Regions from separate parts of the Streptomyces sp. NPDC057682 genome, predicted to be linked through region 1. Evidence: riboswitches for the same ligand, from Rfam matches in the RefSeq annotation. Region 1 holds a riboswitch; each other region holds the start of a gene.
What was found. Region 1 has a riboswitch for S-adenosylmethionine ahead of ACFVDM_RS11025 (putative leader peptide). Riboswitches for the same ligand answer to the same signal wherever they lie in the genome.

Region 2: linked by a shared signal. The riboswitch ahead of ACFVDM_RS23485 (aminotransferase class V-fold PLP-dependent enzyme) and the one ahead of ACFVDM_RS11025 (putative leader peptide) in region 1 are both predicted to bind S-adenosylmethionine.
Region 3: linked by a shared signal. The riboswitch ahead of thrC (threonine synthase) and the one ahead of ACFVDM_RS11025 (putative leader peptide) in region 1 are both predicted to bind S-adenosylmethionine.

The regions. Positions count from the first base shown of each region.
Region 1 covers NZ_JBHVIN010000005.1:271,269-277,005, reverse strand. The annotation lists gene ACFVDM_RS11040 (SWF or SNF family helicase) at 1-463, shown strand, start outside; gene ACFVDM_RS11035 (esterase-like activity of phytase family protein) at 611-1,960, shown strand; gene ACFVDM_RS11030 (N-acetylmuramoyl-L-alanine amidase) at 2,177-2,767, shown strand; SAM riboswitch class IV at 2,883-3,026, shown strand; gene ACFVDM_RS11025 (putative leader peptide) at 3,066-3,131, shown strand; gene ACFVDM_RS11020 (glutathione S-transferase C-terminal domain-containing protein) at 3,353-4,132, shown strand; gene ACFVDM_RS11015 (helix-turn-helix domain-containing protein) at 4,141-4,701, opposite strand; gene ACFVDM_RS11010 (benzoate/H(+) symporter BenE family transporter) at 4,847-5,737, shown strand, end outside.
Region 2 covers NZ_JBHVIN010000013.1:21,943-27,679, forward strand. The annotation lists gene ACFVDM_RS23470 (Rieske 2Fe-2S domain-containing protein) at 1-529, shown strand, start outside; gene ACFVDM_RS23475 (cytochrome bc complex cytochrome b subunit) at 526-2,151, shown strand; gene trpD (anthranilate phosphoribosyltransferase) at 2,275-3,339, shown strand; SAM riboswitch class IV at 3,425-3,542, shown strand; gene ACFVDM_RS23485 (aminotransferase class V-fold PLP-dependent enzyme) at 3,737-5,113, shown strand; gene ACFVDM_RS23490 (Lrp/AsnC family transcriptional regulator) at 5,185-5,466, opposite strand; partial or broken gene ACFVDM_RS23495 (rhomboid family intramembrane serine protease) at 5,463-5,737, opposite strand, start outside.
Region 3 covers NZ_JBHVIN010000029.1:41,302-47,038, forward strand. The annotation lists gene groL (chaperonin GroEL) at 1-1,160, opposite strand, end outside; gene ACFVDM_RS36850 (cold-shock protein) at 1,522-1,728, opposite strand; gene ACFVDM_RS36855 (MoaD/ThiS family protein) at 2,165-2,443, opposite strand; gene thrC (threonine synthase) at 2,483-3,775, opposite strand; SAM riboswitch class I at 3,793-3,919, opposite strand; gene ACFVDM_RS36865 (glucosyl-3-phosphoglycerate synthase) at 4,084-5,046, shown strand; gene ACFVDM_RS36870 (trehalose-6-phosphate synthase) at 5,091-5,737, shown strand, end outside.

The DNA.
Region 1 (5,737 bases):
GGCGGGGCACGGACAGCACCCGGTGCCGGAGGCTCCGAGCGCGCGGGAGGACGCGGTGCGGCTGGCGGCCGAGGCCCGGCCGGAGCCGTGGATCGCGGGCCGGCTGGCGACCGGATCCGGCCGGCCGCGCGCCGCCCTGCCGGCGGCGGTGGCTGCCTGGCGGTACGGCGGGCCGGCCGCGCTGGCCGTGCTCGACGAGGAGTGGACGCCGGACGGCCCGGCGCTCATCCGGGCCAGGGCCGGTCTCGCCGGTGCCTGGGACGAGGACGAGGCGCCCCGGCTGCGCGCCGAGCGCAACCGGTGGACCTCGGCGGACGGCACGGTGCAGTTGCGCAACGGGCGGGACGGGCGCTGGTATCCGTTCCGCAAGGAGGGCGGCCGCTGGGTTCCGGCGGGGCCCTCGGACGAGGATCCGGCGGCGGCGTGGGCGGACGCGGCAGCCACCGACGCGGTGGACGTCTGAGCGGAGGGCCGGCGACGGGCGGGGCCGTGCGGTGCGGCCCCCGCCCGTCGTCGCGTTCCGCCCCTGAGTTCAACTGGATGTCACCGGCCGTTGAGGCACGGCGCGGAACCTGACGGGCGAAACGTTCCTTGCCCCTCAGGAGGCCCCATGTCCGCGCGTGTTGTCCGTCGATCCCTGGCCGCCGGGCTGCCGCTCGCCCTGCTCGGCACCGTGTGTGCCGCGGGCACCGCGACCGGCGCGCAGGACCGCCACCACCGCCCCGGCACCACCGCCCGGGTCACGGCGAGCGCCACGCTCGGCGCCGTCCCGCTCGGCGGCTTCAGCAACGCCCTGCTGCCCGGGACGGTCGACGACGACCGCGGGGTCCTGCTCGGCGGCATCGGCAGCGACATCTACCCGGCGGGGCGCACGGGCGAGTACTGGACCGTCACGGACCGGGGCCCCAACGGCCAGATCAAGGTCGGCGGCAGCAAGCGTCGTACCTTCCCGGTGCCCGGGTTCGACCCGGCGATCGTCCGGATCCGGGTGACGGGCGGGCAGGTCGAGGTGGTGCGCTCGATCCCCCTGACCACGCGGTCGGGCGCCCCCGTCACCGGACTGCCGAACCAGTCCGGGCGCGACGAGGCGCCGTACACCTACGACGCGGGCACGCCGCTCCCGTACAACCCGAACGGGCTGGACACCGAGGGGATCGTGCGGGCGGCGGACGGATCGTTCTGGCTGGTGGACGAGTACGGGCCGTCACTCGTGCACGTATCGGAGCGGGGGCGGGTGCTGACCCGCTACGTTCCCGAGGGGCTGGATCTGCGGGGCGCCGACTACCCCGTGGTGGAGGCGCTGCCCGGCATCCTGCTGCACCGGAAGGTCAACCGGGGCTTCGAGGGGCTGGCACTGCTGCCCGGCGGCGATCTGGTGATGGCGGTCCAGAGCCCGCTCTCTCTCCCCGACCAGGACGCGGGCGAGTCCTCGCGCAACATCCGGCTGCTGCGGTTCTCGACGAAGAAGAAGGCCGTCACCGCCGAGTACGCCTACCGCTTCGACCCGGTGGACGTCGTGGACCCGGGCGAGGACGACACCTCGGAGCTGAAGGTCTCGTCCGTCGTCGCGATCGGCCGCGACACCCTGCTCGTCGAGGAGCGCACCGACCGCACGGCACGCCTGCACCGCGTCACGCTGCCGCGCGGCGCCGGGATCCTGGGGTCGCGCTGGGACGCCCCGGCCTCCTCCCCGTCGTACGAGGAGCTGGCGGACCCGGCGGCCTCCGGCGTCCCGGTGCTCCGCAAGAGCCTGGTCGTCGACCTCGGGACGGTGCCGGGCGTGCCCGGCAAGATCGAGGGGGTGGCGGTGACCGGCCGCAGCACCCTGGCCCTCGTCAACGACAACGACTTCGGGATGACGGACGGGGCCGGCGCCTTCGACGCGCACGGGCGGCTGGTCGACTCCGGGATCAGGACGACCGTGACGACCGTCGAACTGCCGCGCCCGCTGGCACACTGACGCTCCGTCGTACTCCTCGGGCCGCCGGGTTCCCCGCCCGGCGGCCCGCTCGCGTCCGCGCGCCCCGTTTTCGCGCCGCGCCGTCTTCCGCCGCCCGCGCCACGCCCGTACGGTGGGCGCGCACACCGCCCGGCCGGACATCGGACGCAGGGGTCCGTTCAACGGACGTGTGTGCGAGCCGTGTTCCTCCGTCCCCCCACCTCCAGGAGTACACACATGGACCGCAGAAGGATCATCCAGGGCACCGCGGCCACCGTCGCCGCGGCGCTGCTTCCCTCGTCCGTCCGGGCCAGCGCGGCCGAGGCCGGCGACACGGACTATCCGACGGCGCACTGGGCCCCGGCGTCGACCTCCAACTACACGGTCTCCTCCCGCCCTTCGGCGTATCCCGTCCAGTACGTGATCATCCATGTCACCCAGGAGACGTTCTCCGACGCCGTGGCCATCTTCCAGAACCCGGCGAAACAGGTGTCCGCGCACTACGTGGTGCGCTCCTCGGACGGCTACATCGACCAGTGCGTCCGGGAGAAGAACATCGCCTGGCACGCGGGAAACTGGGACTACAACACCCGCAGCATCGGCATCGAGCACGAGGGGTACGTGGACCAGCCCTCGTACTTCACCAACGCCCTGTACGAGAAGTCGGCCCTGCTGACCGCCTCGATCTGCGACCGCTACGGCATCCCCAAGGACCGTGCGCACATCCTGGCCCACTCCGAGGTGCCGGGCTCCGACCACACGGACCCGGGAAGCCACTGGGACTGGGTGCGCTACATCCGGCTGGTCAACCTGCTGAGCGCGGGCTGAGCCGGTCGCGCGCATTCCTCAACACCCCCTCGCCGCACGGGAACCGACCACCTGTCGAGACAGCGGCGACGGTGTCCTTGACGGCGCCACCGGGCGGGCCGAGACTGACGGGGACGGTCACGACTGTCAGCGCCGCGCGCACGGGCTCCCCGTCCGCGCGGTCATCGGCCCCGGCCCGCTGACGCGCAACCCTTCGGCCGCGATGGGGTGCTCCGGGTGACGACCGGGTCCTGTCGGCGCGACAGGACAAGCGCGGCCCCGCCTCCCGCGGGCGCCCCGACGGCAGGACCGGTGGGAAGTGCCCAGGAACGGATTGACGAGGCGTCTGCACATCGACCTGCTGCGCGTCGCCAGCGCCTCGTAGGCGCCCGCGCCCCCGGGTCCGCCCGGCCCGCCGCCGTCCCGGCCGGCCGGACCGCCGCCCACCGCCCCGCACCCGCCGGTCCGCTCCCCGAACGGACGGCCTCCGGCCGGTCCCCAGCGCCCCCGCACACCCCCGCGCGGGCGCGGTCGCCCTTTCCTCGTCCCGCCGCCCAGAACGCGGCGGCGGCTCCGTCGTTCCTCCAGGGATCCCACAGGAGAGTCATGCCCGAAACAGTCCCGCGCGGCCTCGGTACGACCGGAACGCCCCCGCGTACCCCCGCGCCCACCATCTCCCCCGCCCGCGCGCTGGGTCTGCGCCCCCCGTCGGGGATTCCCTCACCGCGCTTCCACAGCCGGATCGGCGTCGGTCTCGCGGGCGGCTTCTATCCCGCCCCTCACCGCTACGAACTCTTCCTGTCCGCCGGCTGTCCGCGCTCACTGCGCGTCTCGATCACCCTGGACCTGCTCGGCCCGGATCAGAACGTCACCACCACCCTGCTGACGCACCCGGCCGCCTCCCCGGACGGCTTCGCCTCGCTGCGCGCCGCGTACGAGGCGACGGTGCACCACTACGACGGCCCGCTGACCGTCCCCGCGCTGCGCGACCGGTGGAGCGGACGCATCGTCAGCAACCACACCCCGGACATCCTGCGTGATCTCGCGGAGCTGGTGTCCGGCCAGGGGGCCGACCGCCCCGGCACACTCACCCCTTCCGCCCTGGCCCCCGACATCGAGGCGCTCCGCGAGCTCCTGGAGCTCGGTCTCGCCGAGGCCGGCGGACGGGCGGCCGTGCTCGGCGCGCTGGAGCGCCGGCTCCCGCTGCGGCCGTACGCGCTGGGCGACGCACTCACGGCCGCCGACGTCGACCTCTGGACGGCCCTCGTCCAGCCGGGCGCCTCCGGTGCGCCGGGGGCGTACCCCCGGCTCCAGGCGTACGTCCGCCGGCTCGGCGGGCATCCGGCGTTCCGGCGGGCGTACGGGGCCCTGCTCGCCGCCGCCTGAACGGTCCGTCAGCCGCTCTCGGCCGCCGAGGGATAGCGGACGAAGAGGACGCCCTCCACCGCGCCGTCGGGCGCGCCGTAGACATGGGGCACGTCGGCCCGCCACCGGACGCTCGCACCGGGACCGACGGTGCGGGTGGCGTCCGGCGGGCCGACGACGGCGGTGCCGCTCAGGACCATCAGGCTCTCCCGCGTGCCGGGGACATGGGCCCGGGACTCCTGGACGCCGCCCGCGCGGATACTGACGCGGAAGACATCGGTGACGGCCGATCCGTCCTCGTCCTCGTAGCGCTCCAGCAGGACGGCGGTGACCGCGCTGCCGGACACGCCGGTGCGGACGGGGCCGGGGCCGGCCGTCGCGGGCGGGTCGCCCAGGGCGGCGCTGAGGGGCAGGCCGAGCGCGGTGGTCAGCGCGTACAGCGTCTCCAGGGTGGGGTTGCGGGTGCCGCTCTCCAGCTCGGAGAGCGTCCCCTTCCCCACGCCGGACCGGCGGGCCAGCTCCGACAGGGACAGCTCCCGCTCGCGCCGCAGCGCCCGGAGCCTGCGCCCCACGTCCTCGTTCAGCCCCATCGGCCCGCATCCGCTCCGCAGTTCCCGGTTGACGGGCGTCGGCCCGCCTCTCTAGTGTTCCACAAACAGAACGTTCCGTATACGGAACGCCTGTCGGCGCCCCTGCCGGGCCCGGCCCCCTCCCCACCAGGAAAGCGGCTCACTCATGCTCGCGCTCGCCCGTATCCGCTCGGCCGCGCCGCCCTCGGCCGTGACCGCCGGACTGATCGCCGTCATGGTCGGGGTCACCAGCTCCGCCGCCCTGGTCTTCACCGCCGCGAAGGCGGCCGGTGCCGACGAGCGCGCACTCTCCTCGTGGATGCTCGCCCTCGGCATCGGGCTCGCCTGCACCAGCATCGGCCTGTCGCTGCGCTTCCGCGCACCCGTCGTGACCGCCTGGTCGACGCCCGGGGCCGCGTTGCTGACGACCGGCCTGAGCGGGGTGTCGATGCCGCAGGCCATCGGCGCGTTCGTCTTCTCCGGACTGCTGATCCTCGTCAGCGGCGTGACGGGGTGGTTCAGCCGGCTGATGAGCCGGATCCCCGTGCCGCTGGCGGCCGCCCTGCTGGCCGGAGTGCTGTTCCGGTTCGGCACCGGGCTGTTCAGCACGATGCACGGCAGCTTCGCGGTCGCGTTCCCCATGTTCGTCGCCTATCTGCTGGCCCGCCGGCTGCTGCCCCGGTACGCGGTGCTGGTGGCGCTCGCCGCGGGGGTGGCGGCCACCGTGTTCACCGGCGGCTGGAAGCTCGGCACGGTCCGGCTCGCCCTCGCCACCCCGGTGTTCACCGCCCCGGAGTTCGACTGGAAGGTCCTCGTCAGCGTCGGCGCCCCGCTCTTCGTGGTCACGATGGCCTCCCAGAACCTGCCCGGCGTCGCCGTGCTCCGGGGCTCGGGCTACGACGTCCCGGTGTCCCCGCTGATGACCTGGACCGGCGCGGCCAACGCGGTGCTGGCGCCCTTCGGGGCCTTCGGCCTCAACCTCGCCGCGATCACCGCCGCCATCTGCACCGGCGAGGAGGCCCACCCCGACCGCGAACGCCGCTTCCTGGCGGCCGTC
Region 2 (5,737 bases), on a different contig from region 1:
CGCCGGTGTGGTGCTGCTGCGCGACCTCGGTCCGCTGCCGGAGAAGAAGCTCCGCTCGACCCTGTGGGCCAAGGGCAAGCAGCTCATCAACATGAACACGATGGAGCCGCTGCGTCCCGAGGACGTCGCCGTCGGTTCGCTCACCTTCGCCATGCCCGAGGGGCTGAAGGAGGACGACCACGACTTCCAGACGCAGATCGCCAAAGCCGCGCTGATGATCATCCGCATCGAGCCGGACAACATCAAGGACAAGCGCGAGCGCGCGTGGGCCCACGAGGGCATCGTGGCCTTCTCGAAGATCTGCACCCACGTCGGCTGCCCGATCAGCCTGTACGAGCAGCAGACGCACCACGTGCTCTGCCCGTGCCACCAGTCCACCTTCGACCTCTCCGACGGCGCCCGCGTCATCTTCGGTCCGGCCGGTCACGCCCTTCCGCAGCTGCGGATCGGTGTGAACAGCGAGGGCAACCTCGAAGCCCTCGGTGACTTCGAAGAGCCCGTCGGTCCTGCATTCTGGGAGCGCGGATGAGTACTGCGACCGATACGAAGCGCAAGGCGCCCGCCGGTGAGCGGGTGGCCGACTGGGCGGACGGCCGGCTCGGGATCTACTCCCTGGCCAAGGCCAACATGCGCAAGATCTTCCCGGACCACTGGTCCTTCATGCTCGGTGAGGTCTGCCTCTACAGCTTCATCATCATCATCCTCACGGGTGTGTATCTGACGCTGTTCTTCCACCCGAGCATGAACGAGGTCGTGTACCACGGCCCGTACGAGCCCATGCAGGGCATCCAGATGTCCGAGGCCTACGCCTCGACGCTGGACATCAGCTTCGACGTCCGCGGTGGTCTCCTGGTCCGCCAGATCCACCACTGGGCCGCGCTGATCTTCCTGGCCGGCATGTTCGTGCACATGATGCGCGTGTTCTTCACGGGTGCGTTCCGCAAGCCCCGTGAGATCAACTGGCTGTTCGGCTTCCTGCTGTTCGCGCTGGGCATGTTCACCGGGTTCACCGGCTACTCGCTCCCGGACGACCTGCTCTCGGGCACGGGTGTCCGCTTCACCCAGGGCGCGATCCTGTCGGTGCCGATCGTCGGCACCTACATCTCGATGTTCCTGTTCGGCGGGGAGTTCCCGGGCGGCGACTTCGTCGCGCGGTTCTACTCGATCCACATCCTGCTGCTGCCGGGCATCATGCTCGGGCTGCTGGTGGGCCACCTGATCCTGGTCTTCTACCACAAGCACACGCAGTTCGCGGGTCCCGGCCGGACCAACAAGAACGTCGTCGGCATGCCGCTGCTGCCGGTGTACATGGCGAAGGCCGGAGGCTTCTTCTTCCTGGTCTTCGGTGTCATCGCCATCATCGCGGGCATCGCCACGATCAACCCGATCTGGGCCATCGGCCCGTACCGCCCGGACCAGGTGTCCACCGGCGCCCAGCCCGACTGGTACATGGGCTTCGCCGAGGGTCTGATCCGAGTGATGCCGGGCTGGGAGATCAACCTGTGGGGTCACACGCTCGTCCTGGGCGTGTTCATCCCGCTGACCCTCTTCGGTCTGATCCTCGGCGCGATCGCGGTCTACCCGTTCATCGAGTCCTGGGTCACCGGGGACAAGCGCGAGCACCACATCCTGGACCGCCCGCGCAACGCCCCGACCCGTACGGCCTTCGGTGTCGCCTGGATCACGCTGTACTTCATCGGTCTCGTGGGCGGCGGCAACGACCTCTGGGCGACGCACTTCCACCTGTCGCTCAACGCGATCTCCTGGTTCGTCCGGATCTTCTTCTTCGTCGGACCGGTCCTCGCGTTCGTCGTCACCAAGCGGATCTGCCTCGGCCTCCAGCGCCGGGACAAGGAGAAGGTGCTGCACGGGCGCGAGTCCGGGCTCATCAAGCGCCTGCCGCACGGTGAGTTCGTCGAGGTCCACGAGCCGCTCTCGCCGGCCCAACTGCACACGCTCACCGCGCACGAGCAGTACAAGCCGGTCGAGATCGGCCCCCTGGTCGACGAGAACGGTGTCGCGCGCAAGGTGTCCGCGGTGCAGAAGCTGCGGGCCAAGCTCAGCAAGGGCTACTACGGCGAGAACAACCAGATCGCCAAGCCCACCGCCGAGGAGTACAAGGAGATCACCAGCGGCCACGGCCACCACTGATCACCTGACCTGATCGCCACAGCAGGAGCCCCGTCCATTCGCTGGACGGGGCTCTTCGCTGTCCGCGGCTCTCGATAGGGTGACCCCATCCCTTTTTTCGGCAATGGACCCCAGGAGCGGACCATGAACGTTGTGACCCCGGACGGCGGCGACAGCGTGGCGGCCCGTTCCTGGCCGGGCGTGCTGACCCCCCTGCTGCGCGGACAGGACCTGAGCGCGGACGACACCGCCTGGGCGATGAACCGCATCATGAGCGGCGAGGCGACCGATGTGCAGATCGCCGGATTCGCGGTCGCGCTGCGGGCCAAGGGCGAGACCGTCTCGGAGGTCTCCGGCCTGGTGCGCGCGATGTACGAGCACGCCGTCACCATCGAGGTGCCCGGACCCACCGTCGACATCGTCGGCACCGGCGGGGACATGGCCAAGACGGTCAACATCTCCACCATGTCCGCGATCGTGGTGGCCGGCACCGGGGCCAAGGTCGTCAAGCACGGCAACCGGGCCGCCTCCTCCGCGAGCGGTTCCTCCGACGTCCTGGGCAAGCTGGGCGTCAACCTGGAGCTGTCCGCGCAGCGGGTCGCCGAGGTGGCCGAGGAGGCGGGCATCACCTTCTGCTTCGCCGTGAAGTTCCACCCCTCGCTGCGGCACGCGGCCAAGGCGCGCGGCGAGCTGGGCGCCCCGACCACGTTCAACATCCTGGGCCCGCTCACCAACCCGGCCAAGGTGCGCTCCCAGGCCATCGGCGTCGCCGATCTGCGGATGGCGCCCATCGTGGCGGGCGTCCTCGCCGAGCGGGGCAACTCCTCGCTGGTCTTCCGCGGCGACGACGGTCTGGACGAGCTGACCACCACCGCGACCTCCCGCGTCTGGATCGCCCGGGACGGAGAGGTGCGCGAGGAGGTCTTCGACCCGCGCGACGTCGGCCTCGACCTGGTGCCGGTGGAGGCCCTGCGCGGCGCCGACGCCTCGTACAACGCGGATGTCGCCCGCCGGCTGCTGGCCGGTGAGACGGGCCCGGTGCGCGACGCCGTCCTGCTGAACTCCGCGGCGGCGCTGGCCGCCCTGGAGCCCTCGGACGCCCCGCTCACCGCGCGGCTGGCCGAGGGGATGGCCAAGGCCGCCGAGTCCATCGACTCGGGCGCCGCGGGCCGGGCGCTGGAGCGCTGGGTCGTCGCCAGCAACGCCTGATCCCGGCGGGGAGACGCCACGGGGCGCGGTCCAGATCCTGGACCGCGCCTTGCGCGTTCCCCGGCGTATGGCAAGATGCTGGGCAGGTCATGAGTGACAGCGACTACGGCCCCGGCCCGCTGTCCGGCAACCCTCCGTCCGTGGCGGGGTGCCCCGGGTGAAGACCAGGCCGTGGGCAGCGAGGCTTACGGCAAGCGCGGACCCCTCGACATCGTGAGATGTCCACCCGTGGGGTCCTGGTCCTCAGGGAGCCTCTTGTGAGCACGCGAATGCGATAGGGCGTTGCGGGCCTCGTTCGGCCCACGCCCTTCTCCGCACACCCTCTTTCTCTCTTCTCCCCGTGCTGCCGCGTACCCGCCGGCACGTGGATCTCGCCTGCCTCTTACGGGAGTTCGCCATGTCTGTCGTCACCGCTGCCTCCGACCGTTCGGTTTGTGCCCCGCTGCCCGTTCTGGGCAAGGACGTCACCGTCCCGCTGGTCACCGGTGGCGAGGTCACCTACGCCGCGCTGGACTACGCCGCCAGCGCGCCGGCCCTCCAGCGGGTCTGGGACGACGTGGCCGCCTACGCCCCGTACTACGGCAGCGTCCACCGCGGTGCCGGCTACCTCTCGCAGCTCTCCACGGACCTCTTCGAGTCCAGCCGCGCCACCGTCGCGGAGTTCCTCGGCTGCCGCGCCGAGGACCAGGTGATCTTCACCCGGTCCACCACCGACTCGCTCAATCTGCTGGCCGCGGTCCTGCCCGCCGACTGCCAGGTCTTCGTCTTCGAGACCGAGCACCACGCCTCGCTGCTGCCCTGGCGCGACGCCCGGGTGACCTACCTCAACGCCCCGCGCACCCCGGCCCAGGCCGTCGCCACGCTGGAGCGGGCGCTCGCCGACCGCGACCCGTACGGTCCGGCGCTGGTCTGCGTCACCGGAGCCTCCAACGTCACCGGCGAGCTGTGGCCCGTCAGGGAACTCGCCGCCGCCGCGCACGCCCACGGCGCCCGGATCGTGCTCGACGCCGCCCAGCTGGCCCCGCACCACCCGGTCGACATCGCCGAACTGGACGTCGACTGGGTCGCCTTCTCCGGACACAAGCTCTACGCGCCCTTCGGCTCCGGCGTCCTGGCCGGGCGCGCCGACTGGCTGCGCGACGCCGAGCCCTACCTGGCCGGCGGCGGCGCCTCCCGCACGGTCGCCCGGCGCGCCGACGGGGGAGTGGACGTCGAGTGGCACACCACGGCCGCCCGCCACGAGGCCGGTTCGCCCAATGTCATCGGCGTGTACTCCATCGCCTCCGCCTGCAAGGCGCTCACCGAGGCCGGCTTCGACGAGCTGGTCGCCCGGGAGCAGCACCTGGTCGCCGCCGTCCGCGCCGGACTCGCCGAGGTCCCCGAGGTCAAGGTCCTCTCGCTCTTCGGCGACGACGCCCCCCGGGTCGGTGTCATCTCCTTCGTCGTGGAGGGCTGGAACAGCTCCCACTTCGCCGCCGCGCTCTCCGCCGAGTACGGCATCGGGGTGCGCGACGGCCTCTTCTGCGCCCACCCGCTGGTGCGCACCCTGCTCGGCAGCGACCCGCGCGAGGTCGGGGAGTGCGGCGCGCCGGAGGCCGCCCCCGGCGAGAGGTCCCTCAACGCCATCCGGGTGAGCTTCGGCGCCGGTACGCCCGACGAGCACATCGAGCGCTTCCTCGGCGCGGTCAAGGAGCTCGTCGGCCAGGGTGCCCGGTGGAAGTACCGCACCGAGGACGGCCGTTGCGTCCCGGACCGCGGCGCCGCCCAGCTCTGAGCCCGACAGCACGGCGGCCGGGTACGGGATCGTCCCGTACCCGGCCGCCGTGGTGCGGTGGTCCGTCCGGCTCAGCCGTCCAGGCCGATGGCGAACGCCGCCTCCAGATCGTGCTGGGAGTACGTACGGAACGCCACATGGGTGTCCGTGGCCTCGACGCCGGGGATCTTGCTGATCCGGCCGGGGATGATGTCGGCGAGGTCGTCGTGCTGGGGGACCCGGACCATGGCGATCAGATCGTAGGTACCGGTGACCGAGAAGACCTCGCTGACGCTGTCCAGCGCGGCGATGGCCTCGGCGATCTCGGGAATCCGGTCCACGCTGGTTTTGATGAGCACGATCGCGGTGATCACGGCTGGCTTTCTCCCTCGGTGGCCGTGGCTGGAGACTTCACTCTAGAGCCTTGTGCCGGGAACGCGCCGGGCCGGGATCGCGCCGGTAGCGTCCCCAGGCGTAGAGGAAGCCGGTGGCGAAGCCCACCACATGGGCGAGATAGGCCACGCCCGGTCCGCTGCCCGCACCCTCGGCCGCCAGCCACTGGAGCGCGAACCAGAAGATCAGCACGATCCAGGCGGGGAAGCGCAGCGGCAGGAAGAGCAGGAACGGGAACAGGCTGGTGACCCG
Region 3 (5,737 bases), on a different contig from region 1:
AGCTCGACCTCGGTGGCGGCACCGGCCTTGATGACGGCCACGCCGCCGGCCAGCTTCGCCAGACGCTCCTGGAGCTTCTCGCGGTCGTAGTCCGAGTCGGAGTTCTCGATCTCGGCACGGATCTGGTTGACGCGGCCCTGGACCTGGTCGCTGTCACCGGCGCCGTCGACGATCGTCGTCTCGTCCTTGGTGATGACGACCTTGCGGGCGCGGCCGAGCAGGTCGAGACCGGCGTTCTCCAGCTTGAGGCCGACCTCCTCGGAGATGACGGTGCCACCGGTGAGGATGGCGATGTCGCCGAGCATGGCCTTGCGGCGGTCACCGAAGCCCGGGGCCTTGACGGCGACGGACTTGAAGGTGCCACGGATCTTGTTGACGACCAGGGTCGACAGGGCCTCGCCCTCGACGTCCTCGGCGATGATCAGCAGCGGCTTGCCGGACTGCATGACCTTCTCCAGCAGCGGAAGGAGGTCCTTCACGTTGCTGACCTTGGAGTTGACGATCAGGATGTACGGGTCGTCCAGGGACGACTCCATGCGCTCCATGTCGGTGGCGAAGTACGCCGAGATGTAGCCCTTGTCGAAGCGCATACCCTCGGTGAGCTCCAGCTCCAGACCGAAGGTCTGGGACTCCTCGACGGTGATGACGCCTTCCTTGCCGACCTTGTCCATGGCCTCGGCGATGAGCTCGCCGATCTGGGTGTCGGCGGCGGAGATGGAGGCCGTCGAAGCGATCTGCTCCTTGGTCTCCACGTCCTTGGCCTGCTCCAGGAGGGCGGCGGAGACGGCCTCGACGGCCTTCTCGATGCCCCGCTTGAGAGCCATCGGGTTCGCACCCGCGGCCACGTTGCGCAGGCCCTCGCGGACGAGCGCCTGGGCGAGAACGGTGGCGGTGGTCGTACCGTCGCCGGCGACGTCGTCCGTCTTCTTGGCGACCTCCTTGACCAGCTCCGCACCGATCTTCTCGTACGGGTCCTCCAGCTCGATCTCCTTGGCGATGGACACACCATCGTTGGTGATCGTGGGGGCGCCCCACTTCTTCTCGAGGACGACGTTGCGACCCTTGGGGCCAAGGGTGACCTTGACGGCGTCGGCGAGCTGGTTCATGCCGCGCTCGAGACCGCGCCGGGCCTCCTCGTCGAACGCGATGATCTTGGCCATGTGAAGTGGTCCTCCCGGACAGGGGTGGATTGCTCCGGACCGAGTGGCGCCCGCGACGGACGGCCTGCGTGCCGGTGGTTCCTTGCCCCACCGGACCTGCGGGCCTCACCGGCCCGGTCCAAGTTCTGTCACTCTCACCTGGAGAGTGCTAAGCCCAATGATTAGCACTCGACCCCCTTGAGTGCAAGCGCCTCCCTCCGGAGTGTGGACAACCGGAGGGGCGGCCGGGGGCGACGGGAGGGGCGGCCGGGCAGGTGGACGCACACGCGCGGAGGGCCCGTACCCGGGGATGCTTCCCCTGGGTCCGGGCCCTCCGTGCCTGAGTGGCGTCGTTGACCGACTGCGTCGTGTCCGGCCGGGCTCAGCCGACGGCGAGCTTGACCATGTCCGCCTGCGGCCCCTTCTGGCCCTGCGAGATCTCGAACTCAACTCGCTGACCCTCTTCGAGGGTGCGGTACCCGTCCATCTGGATCGCGCTGTAGTGGACGAAAACATCCGCACCACCGTCGACCGCGATGAAGCCGTACCCCTTCTCCGCGTTGAACCACTTGACGGTGCCCTGAGCCATGCCTAACTCCCCTATTACTGGCCCTTTCACAGGACCGCACTTCGCGGACCCGGGTCAGAACCCACCCTCCGTCAGGAGAGGGTGCGTGCGCCGGAACGCGTCGACCGCGGCTGAATGTATCTGCCCAACTGCCCTCTGCAACAGGTCAATCAGACGAGAATTCTGAGCAGCCCCGATCGCCCGAATATGGGGAATTCATGAGATTCCAGGGCAAGTCGGGCCAGGCAAAGGCCACTTATGGCGCAAGCTGCTCGAACACTTTGGCTGCATCTTGTCGTGGCCGGGCGCATTCTCGTATGCGGGCGGCACGGGCAGCGGAGGGGACTTCCCACACTCTACCGCGCTCAACCATGCAGAATTGCCCCCTCCGCTTCTCTCGCGGAGGGGGCAATACCGGTGACGCGGTGGAGTCGGGCCGCCCGGAGCGGCCCGGGGATCAGCAGCCGCCGGCGACGGCGGGGATGATCGAGATGCCGGCGCCGTCCGGGGTGGCCGTGTCCAGGCCGCCCTCGAAGCGGACGTCGTCGTCGTTGACGTACACGTTGACGAAGCGGCGGAGCTTGCCCTGGTCGTCCAGGACGCGGGCGGCGATGCCCGGGTGGTTCTTCTCCAGGGACTCGATCACCTCGGAGAGGACGGCACCCTCCGCGGGGACCTCGGCCTGGCCGCCGGTGTAGGTACGGAGGATGGTGGGGATGCGGACCTTGACGCTCATGGTGTGCCCTTCCTGAAGTCTCGGGTGATCGAAAGCTACTCAGTTACCGGCGAGTCCGGCCGCGCGGAACGCGTCGAGGTTCGGCCGGATCGTGGCCGTCGCCTGAGAGGTCTCGGCCACCGCGTCCAGGGTCTTGAGGCCGTCCCCGGTGTTCAGGACGACGGTGGTGAGCGCCGGGTCGAGCAGGCCGTCCTCGATGAGCTTCTTCGTCACGCCGACGGTCACGCCGCCCGCGGTCTCGGCGAAGATGCCCTCGGTGCGGGCCAGCAGCTTGATCGCGTCGACGATCTGCTCGTCGTTCACGTCCTCCACCGCGCCGCCGGTGCGGCGGGCGATGTCCAGGACGTACGGGCCGTCGGCCGGGTTGCCGATCGCGAGGGACTTGGCGATCGTGTTCGGCTTCTGCGGGCGGACCACGTCGTGGCCGGCCTTGAAGGCGGCGGAGACCGGGGAGCAGCCCTCGGCCTGGGCACCGAAGATCTTGTACGGCTTGTCCTCGACCAGCCCGAGCTTGATCAGCTCGCGCAGCCCCTTGTCGATCTTGGTCAGCTGGGAGCCGGACGCGATCGGGATGACGATCTGGTCGGGCAGCCGCCAGCCGAGCTGCTCGCAGATCTCGTACGCCAGGGTCTTGGAGCCCTCGCCGTAGTACGGGCGCAGGTTGACGTTGACGAAGCCCCAGCCCTCGCCCAGCGGGTCGCCGATGAGCTCGGAGCAGAAGCGGTTGACGTCGTCGTAGTTGCCCTCGATGCCGACCAGCTCGCCGCCGTACACCGCGGCCATGACGACCTTGCCCTGCTCCAGGTCGTGCGGGATGAAGACGCAGGAACGCAGGCCGGCGCGGGCGGCGGCGGCGCCGACGGCGCCGGCCAGGTTGCCGGTGGAGGAGCAGGACAGGGTGGTGAAGCCGAAGGCGCGGGCGGCCTCGACGGCGATCGCGACGACGCGGTCCTTGAAGGAGTGCGTCGGGTTGCCGGAGTCGTCCTTGACGTACAGGCCGCCGGTGACGCCCAGCTCGCGGGCGAGGTTGTCGGCCTTGACCAGCTTGGTGAAGCCGGGGTTGAGGTTGGGCTTCTCGGCGACGTCGGCGGGCACCGGCAGCAGCGGCGCGTAACGCCAGATGTTGTCCGGACCGGCCTCGATGCGCTTCTTCAGCTCCTCGGGAGAGCCGCTCGGGAGGTCGTACGCCACTTCGAGCGGCCCGAAACAGGACGCGCAGGCGAAGATCGGGCCGAGGGCGAATCGCTCGCCGCATTCGCGGCAGGAAAGCGCGGCGGCGGGACCCAGGTCCGGGGAGGAATCGGTGTGAACTGCGACAGTCTCAACAGCCATGATGGCGAGGCCCTTTCTCCTCATCTTCCTCATGGCGCGTTTCGCCACGAGACGGAATTGGCACCTTCCCCACCGAACCTCGCGGTCGGCAGGAGGGTTGCCGGGACTTCAACGGGCCGTTCCCTCTGTCCCTCTGGATGAGCGCTGTGGCACCGGATCATGGGCGCACCATGGATCCGGGCGTTTATCGGCGGACGGACCCCGGCATGCGATGGCCATCTGCGTTGTTCAAGACTGTAACCGAAGCACCGGAGGGTTGAGATAGTCGTCCGGTCCGCGAGATGGATCACATACAGGGAGTGCCGACCGTGCTGGAAGAGGTCGAACGCTGGCTGGCCAGGCGTTCCTGGTCGGCCGCCGACCGTCCGCTGGACCGTCTGCTGGCCGCCAGGGCCGGTCTGGGGGCCGGGGACCCGCACGGCGGGAGCGTCAGCGTGGTGCTGCCCGCGCTGAACGAGGCGGAGACCGTCGGTGACATCGTCGCGACGGTCCGGCGCGAGCTGATGGAGAAGGTCCGGCTGGTCGACGAGCTGGTGGTGATCGACTCCGGTTCGACGGACGCCACCGCCGAGGTGGCCCGCCGGGCGGGCGCCCGGGTGATCCACCGGGACGCGATCCTGCCGCGTCTGCCGGCCGTCCCCGGCAAGGGCGAGGTGCTGTGGCGGTCACTCCTGGTGACCGGCGGGGACATCGTCTGCTTCGTGGACGCGGACCTGAGGGAGTTCTCCGCGGACTTCGTCTCGGGCATCGTCGGACCGCTGCTGACCGATCCGTCGGTGCAGTTCGTCAAGGCGATGTACGACCGCCCGTTCGGGGACACCGCGGGCCAGGGCGGCCGGGTCACGGAGATGGTGGCGCGCCCGCTGCTCAACCTGCACTGGCCGCAGCTGGCCGGTTTCGTCCAGCCGCTGGGCGGCGAGTACGCGGTGCGGCGCTCCCTGCTGGAGCGGCTGCCGTTCCCGGTCGGTTACGGGGTGGAGCTGGGCCTGCTGGTCGACGCCCTGCACACCGTGGGCCTGGACGCCCTCGCGCAGGTGGACGTCGGGGTCCGCCGCCACCGCCACCAGGACGGCCAGGCGCTCGGCCGGATGGCCGCCGCGATCTACCGGACCGCGCAGCTGCGGCTCTCCCGGGGCCATCTGGTCCGCCCCCATCTGACCCAGTTCGAACGCGGCGAGCACGGCTTCGTCCCGCACACCTATCCGGTGGACACCGAGGAACGGCCGCCGATGCGCGAGATCGAGGAGTACGTTTCAGGCCGCGCGGCCTGACTTCGCACGTTTGGGCGGTTCGTGATCGGGCTAGATTCCGCAACATGGTCTCCGAGCACGCCCCGCAGCCCGCTGCCCAGGTCCTCGTCGCGTCCAACCGCGGCCCGGTCTCGTACACGCTCCGTGACGACGGCTCGCTCGACGCCAAGCGCGGCGGCGGCGGTCTCGTCTCCGGGCTGAGCGCCGTCGACGACAAGGTCTGGGTCTGCGCCGCCCTGGGCGACGGCGACCGCGAGGCGGTCCGCAGAGGGGCGGCCGAGCCGGGCGTCCGGATGCTCGACATCGACGCGGACGTGCACGCCGACGCGTACAACGGCATCGCCAACTCGGTCCTCTGGTTCATCCACCACCTGCTCTACCAGACGCCCGTCGAGCCCGTCTTCGACGCGGAGTTCCGGCGGCAGTGGGCGTCCTACGAGGCCTACAACCGGGCCTTCGCCGACGCGCTCGCCGAGGAGGCCGGGCCGGGCGCGGCGGTCCTCGTGCAGGACTACCACCTGGCCCTGGTCCCCGGCATGCTCCGGGCGCTCCGCCCCGATCTGCGGATCGGGCACTTCTCGCACACCCCGTGGGCGCCCGTCGACTACTTCCGGCTGCTGCCCGACGACATCGCCGAGCAGCTGCTGCGCGGCATCCTCGGGGCGGACCGGGCGGCGTTCCTGACCCGCCGCTGGGCCGACGCGTTCCTCGC